2 linked regions of the Skermanella sp. TT6 genome follow. The protein of the gene in region 2 interacts with the protein of the main gene of each other region in a pairwise test. Links are inferred from orthologs where the notes say so. Each region holds a gene or a part of one and is shown on either strand. Other genes may lie near its edges.

The links.
Region 1: the proteins of ccmE (region 2) and IGS68_RS27090 interact in binary tests that used the Escherichia coli proteins (3 or more experiments, as listed by UniProt). The link is inferred for Skermanella sp. TT6 from one-to-one orthologs.

Annotation. Positions count from the first base shown.
Region 1 is NZ_CP067420.1:5,790,727-5,802,214, reverse strand. What follows is about bases 5,615-8,476. They hold IGS68_RS27090 (heme ABC transporter permease), read right to left. Parts: upstream 7,475-8,476; coding sequence 6,755-7,474; downstream 5,615-6,754. Other genes in these bases: IGS68_RS27085 (porin), read left to right, coding at 7,811-8,476; IGS68_RS27095 (Lrp/AsnC ligand binding domain-containing protein), read left to right, coding at 6,165-6,626; putA (bifunctional proline dehydrogenase/L-glutamate gamma-semialdehyde dehydrogenase PutA), read right to left, coding at 5,615-6,020. In the rest of the region: IGS68_RS27120 (metallopeptidase family protein), read right to left, coding at 1-213; IGS68_RS27115 (4a-hydroxytetrahydrobiopterin dehydratase), read left to right, coding at 272-574; IGS68_RS27110 (c-type cytochrome), read right to left, coding at 623-1,006; IGS68_RS27105 (SDR family oxidoreductase), read left to right, coding at 1,245-2,279; more of putA, read right to left, coding at 2,295-5,614; more of IGS68_RS27085, read left to right, coding at 8,477-8,926; IGS68_RS27080 (AMP-binding protein), read right to left, coding at 8,992-10,695; IGS68_RS27075 (SDR family NAD(P)-dependent oxidoreductase), read left to right, coding at 10,869-11,488. UniProt on the Escherichia coli protein: Required for the export of heme to the periplasm for the biogenesis of c-type cytochromes.
Region 2 is NZ_CP067420.1:5,561,673-5,573,289, forward strand. Bases 4,663-7,653 are described here. They hold ccmE (cytochrome c maturation protein CcmE), read left to right. Parts: upstream 4,663-5,903; coding sequence 5,904-6,404; downstream 6,405-7,653. Other genes in these bases: IGS68_RS25890 (hypothetical protein), read right to left, coding at 4,663-5,254; ccmD (heme exporter protein CcmD), read left to right, coding at 5,662-5,907; IGS68_RS25905 (heme lyase CcmF/NrfE family subunit), read left to right, coding at 6,409-7,653. In the rest of the region: IGS68_RS35720 (HipA domain-containing protein), read left to right, coding at 241-849; IGS68_RS25880 (helix-turn-helix domain-containing protein), read right to left, coding at 938-1,237; IGS68_RS35725 (hypothetical protein), read right to left, coding at 1,756-2,019; more of IGS68_RS25890, read right to left, coding at 2,258-4,662; more of IGS68_RS25905, read left to right, coding at 7,654-8,397; IGS68_RS25910 (DsbE family thiol:disulfide interchange protein), read left to right, coding at 8,422-8,952; IGS68_RS25915 (cytochrome c-type biogenesis protein), read left to right, coding at 8,949-9,434; c-type cytochrome biogenesis protein CcmI, read left to right, coding at 9,439-10,860; IGS68_RS25925 (ABC transporter ATP-binding protein), read left to right, coding at 11,086-11,617. UniProt on the Escherichia coli protein: Heme chaperone required for the biogenesis of c-type cytochromes. Transiently binds heme delivered by CcmC and transfers the heme to apo-cytochromes in a process facilitated by CcmF and CcmH.

The sequences.
Region 1 (11,488 bases), 230 kb from region 2 along the record:
GACGCCCCGGTAGAGGCCGAGCAGGTCGAAGGGCGAGTCCAGCTCCATCTCCCGCTCGGTCTCCTCGTCGGGGAAGTCCTCCACATGGATCACCACGTTGCCGACGAAGCGCAGCAGTTCGGGCGGTATGGTCCGGAGCGCCTCGTCGGCCAGCGCCTCGATGTCGGCGATGGTGGGCGCGTTGATCGGCGAGGCATTGATTTGCTTGGTCATGGGGGCGCATTCTCCTGATCGACCGCTGGGGATCAAACGAGAAAGAGGGAGGCTGAATATGGTCGAGAAACTGGTCGGTGCCAGGCGTCAGTCGGCACTCGCGGAGCTTCACGGCTGGTCCGAGGTGGAGGATCGCGACGCGATCCGCAAGACCTATCATTTCCCTGATTTCGCCACCGCCTGGGGCTTCATGACCCGGGTCGCCCTCAAGGCGGAGAAGATGGACCATCACCCGGAATGGTTCAACGTCTACAACCGGGTCGAGGTGATCCTGGCCACCCACGATGTCGAGGGCCTGTCGGAGCGCGACGTGGAACTGGCCCATCATATGGACGGCATCGCGCTGGAGCATGACCGCTGAACGCGGCGGGACGGGGCGGACCACCGGGCCGCCCGTCCCGCCGGGACGTCACTTCAGGGCCTTCAGGAACTCGATCAGCTCGTCCTGCTGCGCCTTGTCGGTGATGGCGACGTGGCGCATGCGGGTGCCGGGAATGAAGGTGTCGTTGCCCGCGATCCATTTGCGGAGCGTCTCGTCGTTCCAGACCACGCCGGACTTCTGCACCGCCTCGGAATAGGCGAAGCGCGGCACCGCCCCCGCCTGGCGGCCATAGACGCCGATCAGCGTCGGGCCGAAGGCGTTGGCGGAGGTGTCCAGCGAGTGGCAGCCGGCGCATTGGCGGAACGGATGGCTATCCGGGACGGACTTGGTCTGCGCCGATGCCTGGCCTGCGGCGAGCGCGCCTGCAAGGACCAGCATCGATACCGGCAGTTTTCGGGCCAGCAGTCTCATGGTGTTCGCCTCTGTTCAACAGGGCTGCCGCGGCCGGCCCCATTCCGGCACCCCACCGCAACCCTGGCCCGCGCACTATAGGCCCGGGCGGAAGGGCCCGATAATAGTACCAATGATCGAAGGGTTATTATGCCGCGCCCCCTCCCCGGGATCTTCCTTATGGAAAGCCCGGCAGGGAACCCCTGACCCGTCCGCGCTGTTGGTGCCCGATGTTTTTCGTTTTCTTGAAAGGTTTCCCATGCGCGTACGACTGAAACCCGTGGAAGACCAGGTCATCGTGATCACAGGCGCCAGCAGCGGCATCGGGCTCGCGACGGCGCGGATGGCCGCCCGGCGCGGCGCGCGGCTGGTCCTGGCGGCCCGCGACGGGAACGCGCTGCGCGAGGTCGAGACCGACATCCGCCGCGACGGCGGCCAGGCGATCTTCGCGGTGGCCGACGTCGCCGACGAGGACGCCATGATGGGGCTGGCCGAGACGGCGCTCCGCGAGTTCGGCGGCTTCGACACCTGGGTCAACAATGCCGGCACCTCGATCTACGGCAAGGTCGAGGACACCCCGATGGAGGACCAGCGGCGGCTGTTCGAGACCAACTACTGGGGCACGGTGATCGGCTCGCGCATCGCGGCCACGCACCTGCGCCGCCGGGGCGGCGCGCTGGTCAACGTGGGCAGCGTGCTGTCCGACCGGGCGGTGCCGCTCCAGGCGACCTATTGCGCGACCAAGCACGCGGTCAAGGGATTCACCAACGCGCTGCGCATGGAACTGGAGGCCGACGGCGCCCCGGTCTCGGTCACCCTGATCAAGCCGGCCGCGGTCGATACCCAGCTGGAGGAGCACGCCCGGAGCCTGACGGGCGCGGAGCCGCTGAACCCGCCCCCGGTCTACGCGCCGGAGACGGTCGCGGAGGCCATCCTGCACGCGGCCGAGCATACCGTGCGGGAGCTGACCATCGGCAGCGCCGGCAAGCTGATTTCCCTGTCGGAAGCCCTGGCGCCGCGCCTGACCGACAAGGTCATGGAGGCGGTGGCCCCGGGCTGGCAGCGGAGCGGCGGCCCGTTGCGGCGCCGGACCGACAACCTGTACGGCCCGGCGGGGCATGACGGCGACGAGCGCGCCGGCCGGCACAGCCTGGTCCGGGAGCGGAGCTACTACACCACGGCCGTCATGCACCCCGTGGCGACCGCCGCCCTGGTCGCCGGCGTGGCGGCGCTCGGCGCCCTCATGGTCGGCGGCGGGCGCCAGATCCGCCACCGCGACATGGGGTACGACTGAGGCAGGGTCCCCGGCTCAGCCGTCGCCCAGCGTCAGCAGCGAGGCGTTGCCGCCGGACGCGGTCGTGTCGATGCTGACGACCCGCTCGGTCGCGAACCGCTCGATGCCGTCGTCGAGCGAGGCCAGCGGCACGCGCCGGCCGTCCCGCTCCGCCAGCGCCCGGCGCAACGGGACGGCTTCCGCGTCGATTCCCTCGAAGGCGACCACGCCGAGGTCGGGGAAGTTCCGGAGCGTTTCGGCGGCATCGGCGACCGTCACCGAGGCGACCACGCCATCGGGAACCCCGGCCTTGCGCAGGGCCGCGACGACGGGGCCGGCCGCGGGGTTGTTCCCCGCCAGCGCCGCCGCATTGCCGGCGGCCAGCGCCAGGAAAGCCTGGGCCGCCAGCGCGCCGGCCGGGTCCGAGCCCCCGCCCAGGCACAGGGCGGCGCCCCGGCCGTGCAGGGTCAGGTGGTTGCTCTCGCCGGTCGGCCCGGGCAAGGGGTCCGCCGCCGCGAAGGCGGGCGAGGCCGACGCCAGAACCGCCTCGGCCGTCGGCCGGAAGGCGTCCGGCAGCAGGGCGGCGGCCCGCCGCAGGACCGCGGCGCGGTCGGTGCGGGCGTCCCAATCCGGCCCGGCCAGCCGGGCGGCCGCCGAGAAGGCGGCGGGATCGCTTCCTTTCCCCTCCCGGCCGGCCCCCTCCCGGCCGGGCGGCGGGGCGAAGGGGGCGGCCGCGGGCACCGGCGCCGGAGCGGGACGGGCGAAGCGGGCGAGGTAGTGGGGACCGCCGGCCTTCGGCCCGGTGCCGGACAGGCCCTCGCCGCCGAACGGCTGGACCCCGACCACCGCGCCGATCTGGTTGCGGTTGACATAGATGTTCCCGACCCGGGCGCGCCGGCAGATCTCCTCGACCCGGTCGTCCAGTCGGGAATGGATGCCCAGGGTCAGGCCGTAGCCGCGCTCGTTGACGGCATCCACCACCCGGTCGATCTCGTGCGCCTCGAACGGGACGACGTGCAGCACGGGGCCGAAGATCTCCCGCTCCAGCCCGTCGAACCGGTCGAGGGCGATCGCCGTGGGGGCGACGAACAGCCCGTCCCCGCCGGTGTCGCGCAGCGGGTGGCGGAACAGCACCCGCCCGGCCTGCTCGAAGCTCCGGCAATGTTCCTCGATGATGCCTTGGGATTCCGCGTCGATCACGGGACCCACGTCGGTCGCGGGGTTCCAGGGGTCCCCGACGCGCAGCTCCATCGCCGCCCCTTCCAGCATGGCGAGAAGGTGGTCCCGGATGTCGGACTGGACGAACACGGCGCGGAGCGCCGAGCAGCGCTGGCCGGCGCTCTGGAAGGCGGAATTGACGATGTCGCGGACCGCGTGCTCGACCAGGGCGGTGCTGTCCACGATCATGGCGTTCAGGCCGCCGGTCTCGGCGATCAGCGGCGCGCGGGCCGATCCGTGGGCCGCCAGCGCGCGGTCGATCAGGATGGCCGTCTCGGTCGAGCCGGTGAAGCAGACGCCCGCCGTCCGCGGGTCGGCGGTCAGGGCGGCCCCGACCATGGCGCCGTCGCCGGGCAGCAGGGACAGGACCTCGGGCGGCACGCCGGCCTCGATCATCAGCGCCACCGCCCGGGCGGCGACCAGGGGCGTCTGCTCGGCCGGCTTGGCGACCACGGTGTTGCCGGCGACCAGGGCCGCGACCACCTGCCCCGTGAAGATCGCCAGCGGGAAGTTCCACGGCGAGATGCAGACGAACGGCCCCAGGCCTTGTGAACCGGCCGGCAGGCGCCGGGCCTGCGCCGCGTAGTAGCGGCAGAAATCCACGGCCTCGCGGACCTCCAGGACGCCGTCCATGCGGGTCTTGCCGGCCTCGCGCGTCAGGATCGCCATCAGTTCGAAGGTTTCGGCCTCGTAGAGGTCGGCGATCCGGTCCAGGATCGCGGCGCGGTCGGCCGGCGCCCGGTCCCGCCAGGCCGGAAAAGCGGCGGCGGCCACGTCCAGCGCGCGGCCGGCGGCTTCCCTGTCGGCCTGCCGGACGGTCCCGACCCGGTCGGTGCGGTCGGCCGGGTTCAGCACCGGAACCTCCTCCCCCTCCAGGGCGGAGCCTCCGACCAGGGGCGCCGCGGTCCAGCGGACGGTGCGGAACGGCGCCATCCCGGCCTCGACCTCGGCCGCCATCGAGGGATTGTTGAGGTTCCAGCCGGCGGAGTTGCGCCGCTCGCCGTCGAACAGCTCCGGGGGCAGCGGGATCTTGGGGTTCGGGATGCATGCTGCCGTCTCGGTCGCGGCGATGGGGTCGCGGACCAGCACCTCCGGCGGCACGTCCTCGTCCAGGAGCTGGTGGACGAAGGAGGAGTTGGCGCCGTTCTCCAGCAGGCGGCGGACCAGGTACGCCAGCAGGTCCTTGTGGACGCCGACCGGCGCATAGATGCGGCACGGCCGGCCGGCTTCCTCCAGCAGCCGGTCGTGCAGCGCCTGGCCCATGCCGTGCAGCCGCTGGAACTCGAACCCGCCCCCGTCGCTGCCGGCCATCTCCAGCACCGCGGCGGCGGTCTGCGCGTTGTGGGTCGCGAACTGGGGATAGAGGCGGTCGCGGTTGTCCAGCAGGAAGCGCGCACCCGCCAGGTAGGAGACGTCGGTCGAGGTCTTGCGGGTGAACACCGGGTAGCCCGGCAGGCCCAGCACCTGGGAGTTCTTGATCTCCGAATCCCAGTAGGCGCCCTTTACCAGCCGCACCGCCAGCCTGCGGTCGAGCCGGTCCGCCAGCGCCCGGACCCAGCGCAGGACCGGCAGGCATTGCTTGGAATAGGCCTGGACCACCACGCCGAAGCCGTCCCAGCCCGCCAGGTCGGGCGATTCCAGTACCCGCTCGATCACGTCGAGCGACAGGGACAGGCGGTCCGCCTCCTCCGCGTCGATGTTGAAGCCGATGTTGGCGGCCCTGGCCCTGAGCGCCAGGGCGTGCAGGCTCGGCACCAGCTCCGCCAGCACCCGGTCGCGCTGGGTGGCATCAAAGCGCGGATGGAGCGCCGAGAGCTTCACCGAGATGCCGGGATTGTCGTGGACCGGCGCCCTGGCGTCGGCATGGCGCGCGATGGCGTCGATCGCGGCGGCGTAGCTGTCCCAGTAGCGCCTGGCGTCCGGGCCGGTCCGCGCCGCCTCGCCCAGCATGTCGTAGGAGAAGCTGTATCCCTTGGCGCGCCGCGACTCGCCGCGCCGGATCGCCTCCTCGATGGTCCGGCCGAGCACGAACTGCTGGCCCATCACCTTCATCGCCTGGGCGACCGCGGAGCGCACCACCGGCTCGCCGACCCGCTGGACCAGGCGGCGCAGGGTGCCCGCGACCTGCGGCCCGGCGGGGGAGTCGTTGCGGAAGATCCTGCCGGTCAGCATCAGCGCCCAGGTCGAGGCGCTGACCAGCAGGCTGTCGGTCTCGCCCGCATGCTTGGACCAGTCGGCGCCGCCGATCTTGTCGCGGATCAGCGCGTCCAGGGTCGGCGCGTCGGGCACCCTGAGGTAAGCCTCGGCCAGGCACATGAGCGCCACGCCCTCGTCCGTGGACAGGCCGTACTCGGCGAGGAAGGTCTCCATCAGGTTGGGCGTGGGATCGGCGCGGAGCCGGCGGACGATCGCCTCGGCCCGGTCGGAAATCCTGCGCCGGGCGGCCTGGTCCAGCCGGATCGCCTCCATCCGCTGCATCACGACGGTGGCTTCGTCGGCGAAATAGGCCCTGTCGATGTCGTCGCGCAGCATCGCCTGATCCATCGCTCCGGCACTCCCCCTCGGGTCAAAACTCGATGGCCTGGATTATCCCAGGTCGGCAGTAGCCATAGTCTCCGATTTTGGCGGAATTTCAGCCATAATGCCTGCGGACGGGAATTCGGCAGGCGGAATGGCCTGGGAGGGGTGATGGACCGGATCGACCGCGCGATCCTGCGCGAGCTTCAGCAGAACGGCCGGATATCGGTCGTGGAACTGGCCGGCAAGGTAAACCTGACAAAGACGCCCTGCTCGGAGCGGCTGAGGCGGCTGGAGACGGCGGGCGTGATCCGGCGCTACCGGGCCGAGCTGGACCCGGTGGCCCTGGAGGCGGACCATGTGGTGCTGGTCCAGGTGGTGCTGCGCGGCACGACCGCGGACGAGCTGGAGCGCTTCAACGAGGCGGTCCGCCGGGTGCCGGAGATCCAGTCCTGCCACATGATCGCCGGCGACTTCGACTATCTGCTGAAGGTGCGGACGCGCGACATCCAGCATTACCGCCGGCTGCTGGGCGACACGATCTCGCGCCTGCCCCACGTGCAGCAGACGCACACCTATGTGGTGATGGAGACGGTGAAGGACGACATGACCCTGCCGGTGCCGGGGGGCTGACGGTTCTTGGCCACAGATGCACGCAGATGAACTCGGATGGGATCGACGGATGATCGTCGGCAGCCGGCCGGAGCGCCGGCAGCCGGAGGCTATCTGGATTTGTATGCGTGCATCTGCGGCCGAAAATCCTACCCCTGCGCCTGGGTCAGGCGGAGCATCTGGATCTTGCGGGCGGCGATCTCGCTTCGGACGCGCAGCAGCACGACGGTGATGAAGTAGGTCGTGAAGGCGAGGCCCATGGTCAGCAGGGGCCACAGCATGCTGGGGTCGATGCTGGGGCCGCCCATCCTGACCACGCTGGCCGGCTGGTGCAGGGTGTTCCACCAGTCGACCGAGAACTTGATGATCGGCACGTTGACCACGCCGACCAGCAGCAGGATGGCGCCGGCCTTGGAGCCGCGGGTCGGGTCGTCGAAGGCGTTCACCAGGGCCATGTAGCCCAGGTACAGGAAGAACAGGATCAGCACGCTGGTCAGCCGGGCATCCCACACCCACCAGGTGCCCCACATCGGCTCGCCCCACAGGCTGCCGGTGATCAGGCAGACCGCCGTGAAGCCGGCCCCGACGGGGGCGGCGGCCTTGCTGAACAGGTCGGCCAGCGGATGCTTCCAGACCAGCCCGACGGCAGCCGCGATCGCCATGTTGGTGTAGACGAACAGCGCCATCCAGGCCGCCGGGACATGGATGTACATGATCCGGACCGTTTCGCCCTGCTGGTAATCGGGCGGCGAGGCGAACAGCGCCAAGTACAGCCCGACGATCGTGAGCACGACGGTGGCGCCCGCCACCCAGGGCAGGACGATGCCGGAGAGGCGGAGAAAGCGCGCGGGATTGGCGAAGCGGTGCATGGTTCCGATCGATCCTGTTTTCCGGAATATGGGGTCGTGCCGGTGTCCCTGTCAAACCCGCCGGTCCCGTCGGGATGCCGCAGTCCCGAAGCCGGAGAAGGATAAACACAGCTTAGTCAACTGCCACTTTCGGCGAAATAGGCAAGAATTTCGCCTAAATGAGTATAGACATTCCGGATGATGTTACCGAATAGGCACTGATGTTTGCATTTTTGCTAAGTCACAGAGAAACCGGCTTTTGGATTTTTCTCGTTTGCGCATCAATAAGGCGACCGATACGGCACTAATGAACTCAATGACCGTATCGGGATAACAAACTTCGAACGGGGCAGACTTATGAAGCGGATCCTTCTCACTGGAACGGCCCTGGCAAGCGGCATGCTGTTCGCGTCGGTTGCACAGGCCCAGATCACGGTCAGCCTTGGCGGCTATACGGAGTTCTTCGCCGGCTTCTATGATGACGACGCGCCGGGTCGCACCAACCGTGAGTTCCAGCTGGAGACCGAGATCGTCATCCGTGCCGACGGCAAGGCTGACAACGGCCTGCTGTACGGCGCCAAGGTCGAACTGCAGAACAGCACCGGCGGCGGTCCCACCAGCGTCGGCACCGACGAGGCCTCGGTCTATCTGGGCGGCACCTGGGGCCGTCTGGAACTGGGCGATTTCGACGGCGCCGCCGATACCCTGAAGATCTACGCACCGGTGATCGGTATCGAGCAGATCGACGGCGACGCCTACGACTTCCTGGGCGCCGAGTCGGCCACCGGCCTCTCCCTGGGTTCGCAGATCGCCTTCGGCATCCATATCCCGAACTCCGGCGACGCGACCAAGGTCATGTACCTGACCCCGCGCTTCGCGGGCTTCCAGGCCGGCGTCAGCTACGCGCCGGAGAGCGACAGCCAGGGCCAGAACGTCGTCGCCCTTGAAGACGTGAACCTGAGCTACAAGGACTGGATCGAGGGCGGCATCAACTATACCGGCGAGTTCGCGGGCTTCTCCGTCGCGGCCGGAGCCACCATCTCGACCGCCTCGGGCCAGGGCAATCCCCTCATCGGGACCCTGGAAGACTTCACCGCGTGGAACATCGGCGGCCAGGTCGGCTATGCCGGCTTCGTCCTGGGCGGCGGCTACGTGCAAGCCGACGACTTCAACGTTCCCACCGGCGCCGTCGACAACGACCAGTCCGTATGGCATGTCGGCCTGAGCTACACCGCAGGCCCGATCGCCGTGGGCGCCAGCTACATGGATGCCGAGGGATACAAGGGAGACGCCGCGACCTATGCCAGCGATTACAAGTCGTACGGCGTCGGCGTCGCCTATACCCTCGCGCCGGGCTTCGTCGTCCAGTCCGACCTGATGTTCGTCGACGAGGATGTCCGGACGGCCGCCGCCGGCCCGACCTTCAACAACGAAGGCTACGTCTTCGTGGTCGGCACCCGCCTGGACTTCTGATCGGAGAGAAAGGGACGCCGGCCTTCGCCCGTCAAGGCGAACGCCGGCGTCGGCTTTCGGCGGATTTACGGCTCCCTCAGTTCCGGAAAGTCCTCCTCCCGGAACTCCAGCGGGTTGCGGTCGGCGGCACCGGCCCTTCCCTCCTCCGCCCGGCGCAGCTCGACGCGGCGGATCTTGCCCGAGATGGTCTTCGGCAGGTCGGCGAACTCGATCCGGCGCACCCGCTTGTAGGGCGCCAGATGCCGGCGGACATGGCGGAAGATCGCCAGCGCGGTTTCGCGGTCGGGCTGCCAGCCAGCGGCCAGCACCAGATAGGCCTTGGGAACGGCGAGCCGCAGGGGATCGGGGCTCGGCACCACGGCGGCCTCGGCCACCGCCTCGTGCTCGATCAGCGCGCTCTCCAGCTCGAAGGGGCTGATCCGGTAGTCGGAGGCTTTGAACACGTCGTCGGCGCGGCCGACATAGGTCAGGTAGCCGTCCTCGTCCTTCATCGCGACGTCGCCGGTGCGGTAGTAGCCGCCGGCCATGATCTCCTCCGTCCGGGCGGCATCGTCGCGATAGCCGGTCATCAGGCCGACCGGCCGGCGGTCGAGCATCAGGCAGACCTGGCCTTCGGGCCGCTCCGTCCCGTCGGCGTCGAGCAGCTTCACCACGTAGCCCGGCAACGGGCGGCCCATGGAGCCGGGCTTGACCGGCTGGCCGGGGGGATTGGCGATCTGGGCCGTCGTCTCGGTCTGGCCGTAGCCGTCGCGGATCGTGATGCCCCAAGCCTCGCGCACGGTGTCGATCACCTCGGGGTTGAGCGGCTCGCCGGCGCCGATCAGGTCGCGCAGCCTGACCGGATAGGCCTTCAGGTCCTCCTGGATGAACAGGCGCCACACCGTCGGCGGCGCGCACAGGGTGGTGACGCCGCAGCGCGCGATCACCGACAGCATGTCGGGCGCCGAGAAGCGCTTGTAGGTATAGACGAAGACCGCCGCCCCGGCGTTCCAGGGCGCGAAGAAGTTGCTCCAGGCGTGCTTGGCCCAGCCGGGCGAGCTGATGTTCAGGTGGATGTCGCCGGGCATCAGGCCCAGCCAGTAGAGCGTCGAGAGATGGCCGACCGGGTAGCTCCGGTGGCTGTGCTCGACCAGCTTCGCCTTGGCCGTGGTGCCGGAGGTGAAATAGAGCAGCAGCGGGTCGTCGGCGGGGGTGACGCCGTCCGGCTCGAACGAGGCTGGCGCGTCGTAGGCGTCCTCGAACCGCCGCCAGCCTTCCGGCACGGCGGTGCCGCCGACGGCGATCCTGGTGTAGGAGCCGGGCAGGCCGTCGAACTTGGCGGCGTCCTCCGCCCCGGCGATCACGTGGGCGACGCGGCCCCGCTCGATCCGGTCGGCCAGGTCCTCGGCGTTCAGCAGGGTGGTGCTGGGGATCAGCACCGCGCCCAGCTTGATCGCCGCCAGCATGGTTTCCCACAGGGGCGCCACGTTGCCGAGCATCAGCAGGATCGGGTCGCCGCGCCGCACGCCCTGGGACCGGAGGTGATTGGCGACCCGGTCGGAACGCTCGGCCATCTGGGAAAAGCTCAGCTTCGTCTCGGCGCCGCCTTCCTCGACGATCCACAGGGCGGTCCTGTCGTTGCCGCGCGCCATGGGATCGAAATAATCCAGCGCCCAGTTGAAGGTTTCGAATTCCGGCCAACGGAAATCGCGGTACGCGGTCTCGTAATCCTCGCGATTCTCGATCAGGAAATCGCGCGCTTTCAGGAATTCCGCTCCGGGCGTCGTCATGTCGTTTTTCCTCCGTCCCCCTGGGGGTCCGATGCCGGATGCCCGGCCCCCTTATTCGCGGCGGGAGTTTAGGCGGCGTGGGTGGGGTCTGTCCATCCGCGCCGCCCTGGGGTAAACCTGTCGATAACGAAGCGAATCGAAGAACCGATCAGGGATGGAGGATCAACGCCAAGATGACCGAGCAAACGCCTGCGATTTCGGCTTTCGACATCTCCGGCCGCCGGGCGCTGGTGACGGGAGGGACAAGCGGGATCGGCGCCGCCATCGCGGCCGGGCTGGCCGATGCCGGCTGCCACGTGGTCGCCGCCGGCCTGCCCGCGGCGGACGCGGTGCCTGATCCTACCGGCCCGATCCAGACCGTGGACCTGGACGTGACCGACGCCAATGCCGTCGAGCGCCTCGCCAAGGGGCTGGACCGGCTGGACATCCTGGTCAACGCGGCCGGCATCATCCGGCGCGGCGCGGAATTCGACCTGGACAGCTTCGAGCGGGTGGTGGACGTCAACCTGACCGGCACCATGCGCCTGTGCACCGCCTGCCGCCCGTTGCTGGCCCGGCAGGGCGGCAGCATCGTGAACGTCGCCTCGATGCTGAGCTTCTTCGGCGGGGGACTGGTGCCGGCATACAGCGCCAGCAAGGGCGGCATCGCCCAGCTGACCAAGAGCCTGGCGATCGCCTGGGCCACGGACGGCATCCGGGTCAACGCCATAGCGCCGGGCTGGATCGCGACCGCCCTGACCCAGGGCCTTCAGGACGACCCCGCCCGGTCCGAGGCGATCCTGTCCCGCACCCC
Region 2 (11,617 bases):
TGTCGCCGTGGCGGAGCACGGTCATCGGCCGATCGAAGCTTTCCTCTGGGGCCTGCTCCCGGACAATGCGATGGTGCTCGACCGCTGGGCGCGCCGTTTCCAGGTCTCGGCCCGCAACCCCTTCGCCATATGCCGAAAACGAGCATGTCTGCATGAGCCTTGCCGGAGCGATGGGCCTGATCACCGCTCGGTCGCAGGTGCTGAGGTTCGAGGATGAGATCGCGATCGTCGTCGAACGGCATGACCGGCGTTGGACCGGAACTGGTTTCCTGCGGGTTCACCAGGAAGACATCTGCCAAAGCCCTGGGGCTTGCCCCGACCTTGAAGTACGAGAACGAGGGCGGCCCCGGTGCCCGCGCCGTCGTCACCCTGCTCCGCTCGGTTTCGGGACGGCCCGAGGAGGACATGCACCGTTTCGTCGATGCCATGGCTTTCAATTGGCTGATCGCCGGCACGGATGCCCATGCCAGGAACTATTCGCTGCTGATCGGCGCAGCCGGGCGCGGCCGTCTGGCTCCGCTCTACGACATCGCCAGCGCGCCGCCTTACGGCGACCTCGACCCCCAGCGCCTGAAGCTCGCGATGAAGATCGGCGGCGAGTACCGACTCCGCGACGTCGGTGTGCGTCAATGGCGGAAATCGACCGTGGAACTCGGCCTTGATCCGGACAGGGTCCTGGCCCGTGTCGTCGAACTCGCCGGGATGATAAGCGGGCATATGGCGGAGGTTCGTCTGCGCGCGCAGGAGGACGGCCTGGATCACCCCCTCGCCGGGCTGCTGGCGGACGCGATCACGGCAAGGGCACGCCATTGCGCCGGCATGCTTGCGGAACCGGCAAATCGGGGCTGAAGGGCGAGTGCCTCGACCTTCGGGAAGAGGTACTTGATGTTCTTCCGCGCGTCGAAAACCCGTGCTGAAGCAGCATGCCGCTTCGTAGTCAGGCTTTGGGCGGATTTTTCCGGCGACGCTTGATCAACAGCTTCACCTGCTTGATTGTCAGCGACAGATCGTCGTCGGACAACGCGCGGGCATGAACCGGCAATTCGTCTTCCATCCGCAGGCGAGCGCTCTCCGCGTCGGGCGGCGCATCGAACCCCAGCAAATCGTTGGGCGACGTCCCCAGTACCTGGCAGAGGCGCAGAAGGGTGGCGTAGTCGGGACGGCGCGTACCCGCGACATAGTGGCCGTAGCGAGGTTCCGTCAGACCGGCCCGACGCGCCACTTCCGCGTCGGTCATCCCGAGTTCGCGCGCCCGTTCCCGGAGTCTCGTGGTCGGCACATGCATTCCGCATGTGTTGCGCGCGATGCTTGTACCGTCCATGTACGAAATGGCAATAATGCTATTGTCGATCTGACAACGGAGATGTCAGCCATGGGCGTGGCGGATAGACGGGCGCGCATGAGCCCGGCGATGAAGGCATTGGTGGCAGGAGTGTCTATCCCGACCGCAGCGATCGGGGAGGAGGACGGCGCTTCCTTCCTCGCCATGCAGCGATGGCTGCATGCGGCCGATGTGGCGGCGAAATCTACGTAAAGCAGAGTAGGCCACCAGATTTTCGAGCTGTACCCGATCAGGTCGATCCGCCCGATACAGCTGACCCGAAGCGTTGCGCCATGGGCGCAACCTACGATCGTCGGCCCACATCACCTCCGCTCTGCATCGAGCCGTAGGTTGCGCCCATGGCGCAACATAGTGCGTCGAGTGGAACGGCCGGCTGCGACGACCGGAACGGTTCAACCTGATCGGGTACCGCTCTAGCCGGGTTCCTCCTCCAATGTTTCCCCGAGGATTTCCCCAAGACCCCGCAGACGCACCGCCGGATATCCGGGCAGCTTGACGACCAATCCCATCTCGCCACCGACCGCCTCCACATAACTGCGGAGGGTCGAAAGATACATGTCGGCCTGCGCCTTGCCGGCGATCTGGAGCAACTCGCGCAGGCATTCCACATCCCGCTTGAGTTCCCGGTACTTCGCCTCGATGCATTCCTGTCGCTCGGACGGAAGTTCGGCGATCACTTCGTCAATGCTCCGGCCTATCGGATCCGATCCCCTTCGCAGCTCTCAACAGTTCCGAATGGGCGAAAACGGCGGTCCGCCTTGTCGATGAATTTACTGTAGAAGCGCTTCCCGCTCCTGCCGGATTTGTCGCCGACGACCAGAAGAACCGCCATTCTTTCCGGATCAAAGGCGAAAGCGGCTCCCCGTGGATCGCGGGAAGCCCCTCCTTGGATGATCGGAAGCAGCCCGCCCCCCGTCACTTCCCAACCTGCGCCGCCGCCGCGCCCGTCACCGGCACCGCGCCGCTGTCCACCATCTTCAGCTTCCAGTCCTGCGCCTCGGTGCCGTCCAGGTTCAGGTGGCCGGCCAGGAACAGCAGGCGGTCGGTGTCGGCGCCCTTGGCGGTGCAGAAGCGGTCCTGGAGGTAGTAGGGCGGCGTCGCCTGATAGTAGAGCGTCGCCTTGACCGACGCCGCCGTCCCCTTCAGGTCCGCCAGCGGCACGGCATAGACCAGCGTGTCGCCGCCGCCGTCGCGGTAGTCGGGATCGTCGCCGACCGCCGTGGGGGCCACGTCCTCGGCCAGGTCGGCGCCGGCTCCCAGCGCCTTGGCGATGGCGAGCCGCTGGTCGAGGCCCAGGAAGCCGTGGGGCAGGATCCGGTTGTCCTTCACGTCGGCGCAGATCGACAGGAAGCTGGTGGTGAAGTCGCCGGTCGGCTTCGCGTCGTGGCCGCAGACGGGGGCCTGGCCCGCCGGAAGATTGGTGGGGGGAGCCGTCACCAGTTCCTGGTAGACCTGCGCCTGGTCCTGGCGGGTGACCACCTGATAGTGCGGCTGGTGCGCCAGGCTGCCGGCGTTGGCCCGGCCGGAGCAGTCGTCCTTCCACCACAGCTCGCCGGCGACCGGCTTGCCCGCCTCGTCCACGATGACGCCGGCGCCGTTGGTCCGGCCCGAGGCCCACAGCACGTTGCCGTTGGCGTCGAGCACGTCGAACTCGATGAAGGCACGGCGGAAGCCCACGCCCGACGGCAGCTTGTGGCCGGTCTTGCTGGTGACCGCGACGGTCGCCCGGAGATTGCCGCCGTCCGTCTCCACCCCCGTCACCGCGATCGCGGCGGTGCCGCCGGAGGCTTGGTCGAGCATCGCCTGCTCGGTGCGGAGCAGGGGATCGACGCCCTTGGACACCAGCATCGGGTCCTGGGTGCGAATGCCCAGGATGTCGGGGAACTGCTGGGCCATCTTGGTGAAGAAGACGTTCAGCCCGACCAGCGTATGCTGCGCGAAGCCGTCGCGCACGGGCAGGTCGATATCCTCCGGCCCTAGGTTGTTCTCGGCCTGGGGGAAGTTGGAATATTCCTGGATGCTCGCGATCTTGCTGCGGTACGGCTTGCCGTTCTCGTCCTTGCTCGGCATGTGGCAGTCCTGGCAGCTCGCGGGCGTTGCCCCCGGCCCGCCGGGCAGCTTGCCGTCCACGCCCTCGCCGGTGCGGTAGGCGCTGAAGGCCCATTCCGGATATGTCGTCTGCTCGTAGACGTGGGTCAGCACCTTGCCCTTGTCGAGCACCGGCAGATGGACCGTGTGGCAGGTGCCGCAGGTCTCGGAATTGGTGATCGCGGCATGGTATTCCGGCCGGTTGCCCAGCGCGGCTTCCATCGGCTTGACCTTAGGGTCCTTGAAGGGGCCGAAGATCGTGTCCGGCGGCCCGACCAGGAAGCTTCCGGTGAAGGTCCGGGCGAAGCCCGTGTTGTCCGGGTTCAGGAAGGCCTGCCGCTCGGCGATGCAGGCGTTCTGCGGCGCGTCCTTGAACTGCGCCGTCGCCTCCGCTCCCAGCGCCATGCGGTGGCAGGCGGTGCAGGAGACGCCGTCGCGCGCCAGCGCGCCGTAGGAGGCGTGCCCGGCGCCCGGATTGCCGGCGGGGAACGGCACGGCGTTGGCGAAGGACCGCAGGAAATCCTGGCACTGGCCGGTCTCGGCGAACTTGTCCACCGTGAACTGGCGCTGGCCCAGGATGCCGTGGCAGCCCAGGCAGGTGTTCTCCACCAGGTCGGCGCTCTCGGGGTGGAAGGTCTGCGTCTCGCTGGCGAGCTGGGCGAAGAAGATCGGGTCGCGTCCGGCCAGCCCCATGGGCGAGGTCCACCACGTGGCATAGGGCGACAGGTTCAGCAGCTTGGCGCCGTGGGGGTTCGGCCGGGTCATGTCGAACTGCAGGCCGGTGCTGCCGGCGTCGTGGCAGCCCATGCACTGGTCGGAGGTGACGAACTCGCTGGCGGCATTCGGTCCGCCGGCCTTGACCCAGACGCTGTCATAGGTCTGGGACGGCATCTTCGACACCGTCTCCCAGGTCGGCCTGGGCAGCCCGGCGACCTTCAGCCCGGCGACGACGTCGGGATCGAAGGCGTATTGCGGCTGGCCCAGGCGCGCCGAGTCGTCGGTCGGCAGGCTGACCAGCCGGTGGTGGATCTCGGGCGCCGGGGCCTCGAAGAAATGCTGGCTGAGGAAGACCAGCGGCTCGCCCGGCTGGCCCAGCATGTTCTTCAGGCTGGCGAAGGTGTAGCCGTCCTTGGCCGAGGCGTGGCAGTTCAGGCAGTACTGGCCGAACCCCATGTTGGCCAGCGGGTTGGTCGGACCGGGCGGCCAGTCCGGCGCCCAGCCGCTCCAGCCGAACCAGCCCCAGAACCAGCCGTCGTGGGACGCCTGGGCATCGCGCACCATGATGGCGGCGCCGCTGGTCGGCAGGAGATTGAGCGGATCCACCCCGTCGCAGGCCGCCGCCGGTGCCGGGAACATCTCCTTGACCATGATGGCGCCGTCGGGGACCGGCGCCGGGTCCGCCGGGGCGGCGGCCTCGTCGGACGGCCGGTTGACCTTCAGCCACGCCACCATCTCGGGCGAGTACCAGATCACCACCGGCGCGTGGGTCCCGGCATAGGTGCCGACCCATTTGCCGTCCTGGAGGCTGGCGGTATAGGGGCCGGTGTCGCGCACCCGCTTGTCCCGGACCCAGCCGGCCGCCTCGTCCCGGTGGCAGAAATTGCGCAGGTAGTCCCCCAGCTTCGTCTCGTACTGGTCGAGCGGCAGGGCGCCCGGCTTCCGCACCGCCTCGGCCAGCGAGGCGCACAGGGCGCCGTCGGTCGGCACCAGCGGGGTCGGCCGGGCCGCCGTGCAGGCCGGCGCCGCGATGGCGGCACCCGCCGCGAACAACCCGCACAGGGCGAGGGCGGGAACCAGGAGACGGGACAGGAAGGATCGGGACATCCGGGGTTTCCCTTCGGAAGGACGGCCCGGTGCGGTTGAGTCGCGACCGGTTCTTTCTCCAGGGTATTAGACCTTCGGGGTTAAGTCCATCGGGGAGGACGGACCAAAGGTCCGGCACAGCGCGATTGTCACAGCCGCCGTCCCCCGGCTTGTCTGTCCCCGGCCCCGCTGTCATAGTGCCGGGAGATCCCGGACGGCGGCGAAGATCCGCCCCGACATGCGTCATGGCGTCGCGACCCTGTGTCCGTTCCGACCTCACGGACCAAATGGGCAATAGACCGGTAAGGCTTATTGCCTTTCAATCGGCGCATTCTGGTGAGATGACGGCTTGGTGGGAGAACTGGTAAGCATGAAGGCGGTCAAGGGCGCCCTGGAGAGCGCCCGGCGAGGGATCAACTGGCAGGATCATGGCTGAGTTCTTTTCGATGGGCGGCTATGCCGCCTATGTCTGGCCGGCCTACGGGGTCGCGGCCGTCTTTCTCGTGGGCATGCTGGTCGTCAGCCTGCGCGGCCTCCGCCGTCACGAAGCGCTGCTGAAGACCCTGGAGACGAGCCGCCCGCGACGGCGCGACCGGAACCGGCGCGACGGCGCGACCGCCCCATCGGCCCCGGCACCGTCGGGCTTGCCCGCCGCGGAAGGACACGAAGGATGACCCGCAAGAAACGCCGCCTCTACATGCTGGGCCTCGCCCTGCTGGGCCTGGGCACCGCGACCGCGCTGGCGCTGACCGCGTTCGAGGACAACCTGGTCTTCTTCTACAGCCCGTCCGACCTCGCGGCCCAGCAGGTCGGCGAGCGCAGCTTCCGCCTCGGCGGGCTGGTGGAGGAGAACAGCGTCAAGCGCCTGCCCGACGGCCTGACGATCGAGTTCCGGGTCACCGACACCGCCCGGTCCGTTCCCGTGACCTATGCCGGCATCGTGCCCGACCTGTTCCGCGAGGGGCAGGGCGTCGTCGCCGAGGGCCGGCTGCGGCCCGACGGCGTGTTCGTCGCGCGCGAGGTGCTGGCCAAGCACGACGAGAACTACATGCCGCCCGAGGTGGCGGACGCGCTGACCCGCGCCGGCGCCCCCCAGCACGCGACCAAGTCGCTGGAAGCACCCGTGCCGGCGTCCGCGACGGCTCCCCTGACTCCCGCCCCCAAGGAGTAACGCCGTGATCCCCGAACTGGGCCATTACGCCCTGGTCCTGGCACTGTTCCTGGCGCTGGTCCAGGCGACCCTGCCGCTGATCGGCGCCGCGCGCGGCGACGCCGCCTGGATGGAGGTGGCGAAGCCGGCCGCGATCGGCCAGTTCGCCATGATCCTGGTCAGCTTCCTGGCGCTGACCTACGCCTACGTGGTGTCCGACTTCAGCGTGCTGAACGTGGTCGAGAACAGCCATTCCATGAAGCCGATGCTCTACAAGGTGTCGGGCGTCTGGGGCAATCACGAGGGCTCCATGGTTCTGTGGGTGCTGATCCTGGCCCTGTTCGGGGCCGCGGTCGCCCTGTTCGGCCGCAACCTGCCGCCGACGCTGAAGGCGCGGGTCCTGTCGGTCCAGGCGATGATCGGCATCGGCTTCCTGCTGTTCATCCTGGCGACCAGCAACCCCTTCATCCGGATCGATCCGGCCCCGCTCGACGGAACCGACCTCAACCCGCTGCTGCAGGACCCCGGCCTCGCCTTCCACCCGCCGTTCCTGTATTTCGGCTATGTCGGCTTCTCCATGGCCTTCTCCTTCGCCGTGGCCGCCCTGATCGAGGGCAGGGTCGATCCCGCCTGGGCGCGCTGGGTGCGGCCCTGGACGCTGGCCGCCTGGTCCGGCCTGACGCTCGGCATCGCGCTGGGGTCGTGGTGGGCCTATTACGAGCTGGGCTGGGGCGGCTGGTGGTTCTGGGACCCGGTCGAGAACGCCTCCTTCATGCCCTGGCTGGCCGGCACCGCGCTGCTGCACTCCGCCATCGTGGTGGAGAAGCGCGACGCGCTGAAGAGCTGGACCATCCTGCTGGCGATCCTGACCTTCGCGCTGTCGCTGATCGGCACCTTCCTGGTCCGGTCGGGCGTGCTGACCTCGGTCCACGCCTTCGCGGTCGACCCCGCCCGCGGCGTCTTCATCCTGGTGCTGCTCGTGATCGCCACGGCGGGGGCGCTGCTGCTCTACGCGATCCGAGCCCCGTCCATGAAGATGGGCGGGCTGTTCGCCCCGGTCAGCCGCGAGGGCTCGCTGGTGCTGAACAACCTGCTGCTGTCCACCGCGACCGCGACCGTGTTCCTGGGCACGCTCTACCCGCTGTTCCTGGACGCGATCGGCGCCGGCAAGGTCTCGGTCGGGCCGCCCTTCTTCAATTCGACCTTCATCCCGCTGATGGTGCCGCTGGTTGCCGCCATGTCGGTCGGGCCGCTGCTGGCGTGGAAGCGCGCCGACCTGGCCGGCGCGCTGGCGCGGCTGAAGTTCGCGGCCCTGCTGACCGTGATCTGCGTGCTGGGCGCCCTCTACGCCTACCAGGGCGGGCCGGTGCTGGCGCTGCTCGGCGTGGCGATGGCGGCCTGGGCCTTCTTCGGCGCCATCGTGGAGGTGGCCGACCGGGTCAGGCTGTTCCGCGCGCCCCTGGGGGAGAGCTGGCGCCGCGCCAAGGGGCTGCCGCGGTCGAGCTGGGGCATGACCATCGCCCATGCCGGCATGGGAGTCGCGATCGCCGGCATGACCGGGTCGGCCGCCTGGATGACCGAGCGCATCCAGCTGATGCGGCCGGGCGACACCGCGCAGATCGCCGGCTACGAGATCCGGTTCGACGAGGTCCACCAGCAGCAGGTCGCCAACTACCAGGCCAAGTCGGCCACCTTCACGGTGATCCGCGACGGCCGGGTGATCGCGACGATGCACCCGGAGGAGCGCTGGTTCCCGGTGGCCCGCATGTCGACCACCGAGGCCGCGATCCGGACCAACTGGGTATCGGACCTCTATGTCGTGCTGGGCCAGGAGCAGGAGGGCACCGGCGGCTATGCCACCCGCCTGTACCATCACCCGCTGGTCCCGTGGATCTGGATCGGCTGCGTGATCATGGTGGCGGGAGGCTGCGTCTCGCTCAGCGACCGGCGCTTCCGGATCGGCGTGCCGGAACGCCGGCGGAGCCGTCCGCCCGTGCCCCAGCCGGCCGAATAGACCGCCCGTACAGGAACCCCCGAGATGCGTCGCCTGATCTACATCCTGCCGCTGGTCCTGTTCGTGGTCCTGGCCGGGTATTTCGCCGTCGGCCTGACCCGCGATCCCGCGGTCGTGCCGTCGGCCCTGATCGACAAGCCGGTGCCGGAATTCGCCCTGCCGCCTCTGCTGAACGACGGCAGGGGACTGGCGACGTCCGACCTCAAGGGCCAGGTCCAGCTGGTCAACGTGTTCGCCTCCTGGTGCGTGCCCTGCCGGGTCGAGCATCCCGTGCTGATGCGCCTCGCCCGGGAGCAGGGGGTCACCGTCAAGGCGATCAACTACAAGGACAAGCCGGAGGACGCGGTCCGATGGCTGAACCAGGGCGGCAATCCCTATGCCGCCATCGGCGCCGACCAGGACGGCAGGGTGTCGATCGACTGGGGCGTCTACGGCGTGCCGGAGACCTACGTTATCGATGCCGAGGGCCGGATCCGCTACAAGGTCGTGGGTCCCGTGATGCCGGACGAGGTCGAGCGCACCATCCTGCCGCTGATCAGGGAGCTCCAGGGATGAGGGCGCACCTGCGGGCCGGCCTCGCCGCCCTCCTCCTGTCTCTTTCCTTGGCCCTGCCCGCCCTGGCGGTCCAGCCCGACGAGGTGATGAAGGACCCGGCGATGGAGGCGCGGGCGCGCGAGATCAGCAAGGAACTGCGCTGCCTGGTCTGCCAGAACCAGTCGATCGACGACAGCAACGCGCCGCTCGCCCGCGACCTGCGGGTGCTGGTGCGCCAGCGGCTGGCGGCGGGCGACGACGACGCCGGGGTGCTCGACTACGTCACCGCGCGCTACGGCGACTACGTGCTGCTGCGCCCGCCCTTCAAGGCCAGCACCTACGTGCTGTGGATCGGACCGGCGGTCGTGCTGCTGCTGGGCGGGCTCGGCGCGGCGCTGTTCCTGCACGGCCGTCAGCGCGCCGTGGCCGGGGGCGAGACCGCCGCCCCGCTGACTCCCGAGGAACGCCAGCGGCTCGACCGGCTGCTGCGCGAGGATACCTGATACCATGCTGTTCTGGATCGTCGCCGCCCTGATGACGGCGGCCGTGACCGCCCTGGTCCTCACCCCGCTGCTGCGCGCCCGGCACTCGGCCGCGGGCCGCGCCGCCTACGATATGGAGGTCTACCGCGACCAGCTGGCGGAGCTGGACCGCGACCTGTCCCGCGGCGTCATCGACGAGCGGCAGGCCCAGGCCGCCCGCGCCGAGATCGGTCGCCGCATGCTGGCCGTGGCGGACGAGGGGGAGCGCGAAGCGGCTTCCGGCGCCCTGTCGCCCGGCCAGGGCAGCCGCTGGGCGGCGCTGGCGCTGTGCGCCCTGATCCCCCTGGGAGCTCTGGCCGTCTATATCCCGACCGGCCATCCCGACCTGCCGGCGCAGCCCTTCGCTTCACGTGAAACAGCGCCGGGCGGCGGCCCGCCGGGCGAGGTGATGCAGGCCATCGCCAAGCTGGAGCAGCACCTGAGGGAGGAGCCCGGCGATCTCCAGGGCTGGCTGCTGATCGCCCAGACCTATACCCGCATGGGCCGGTTCGAGGACAGCGCCGAGGCCTACCGGAACGCCGTCGGCGTCAGCCAGGGCAAGGACACCGGCATCCTGTCCTCCTACGCGGAGGCCATGACCGCGGCCAACCAGGGCGTGGTGCCCGAGGAGGGGGTCCGCACCTTCGACGCCGTGCTCCAGGCCGACCCGAAGGACGCCCGAGCCCGCTACTACCTGGCGCTCGCCCGGGCCCAGGCCGGCGACCTGCGCGGGGCGCTCGACCGCTGGGCCGCCCTGGCGGCGGAGAGCCCGGCCGACGCGCCCTGGCTCGCCACGGTGCGCCAGCGCATCACCGACACCGCCGGCCAGCTCGGCGTCGACGTCGCCACGGTGATGCCCCAGCCGCTGCCGCCCGCCCAGGCGCAGGCGGCGCCCGGCCCCCGGACCGCCCCCGGCCCGACGCGCGAGCAGATGGCCGGCGCCGCGGACATGACCGCGGAACAGCGCGACGCCATGATCCGGAGCATGGTCGACGGCCTCGCCAACCGCCTGAAGGACGACCCGAACGACGCCGACGGCTGGCTCCGCCTGGGCCGCGCCTACAGGGTGCTGGGCGAACAGGACAAGGCGACGGAAGCCCTGGCGTCCGGCGTCAAGGCCGCCCCCGGCCGGGTCGACGTGCTGACCGCCTATGCCGACGCCCTGATCGCCTCGGGCGGCGACCAGGACGCCCCGCCCGCCCCCGCGGTGACGGTGCTGCGCGACGTGCTGAAGATCCAGCCGGACAATCCCCAGGCGCTCTACTTCGTCGGCCTGGACGCCGCGCGCGCCGCCAATACCGCCGAGGCCTCCCAGCTCTGGGGCCGGCTGCTGATCCAGCTCCAGCCGGGCTCGCCCGAGCATGCCGAGGTCCAGTCTCTCCTGGAAAGGCTGAAGCAGGGCGGCTGATTGCCATCGTCCACAGATGAACGCAGATGGACACGGATCGGGGCAAGTATCTGTGTCCATCTGCGTTCATCTGTGGATAACCGATATAGCGCCCCAGGAAACCGACCTCCCGGACGGCGGCGCGGCTTCGCCTCAAATTGGAGTGATGCGGAAAATCGGATTTGCGCCGCAGCGGCTGCCCGGATAGCCTGTTGCGGTCATACAGGTAGCAATCAGATCGGAAGCATGGGCCTGTCACAGCCGCCGCCAGCGAACCAGATCCCCAGCCCCGACCCCGGGGCGGCCATCGTCGTCGAAGACCTTCACAAGCGGTTCGGACAGCTCGAGGTGCTGAAGGGCGTCTCGCTGGTGGCCCACGAGGGCGACGTGATTTCCATGATCGGGTCGAGCGGGTCGGGCAAGAGCACCTTCCTGCGCTGCATCAACCTGCTGGAGACGCCCGACGAGGGCCGCGTCTGGGTCAACGGCGAGCTGATCCGCATGAAGCAGGGCCGCCACCACTCGGTACCGGCCGACCCGCGCCAGGTCGACCGCATCCGGTCCCGGCTCGGCATGGTGTTCCAGGGCTTCAACCTGTGGAGCCACATGACGGTGCTCCAGAACGTGATCGAGGCGCCGGTCCATGTCCTGGGCGTCCCGAAGGCCGAGGCGATCGCCCGGGCCGAGGCGCTGCTCGACAAGGTCGGGCTGGCCGACAAGGCCAAGTCCTATCCCAGCCATCTTTCCGGCGGGCAGCAGCAGCGGGTCGCCATCGCCC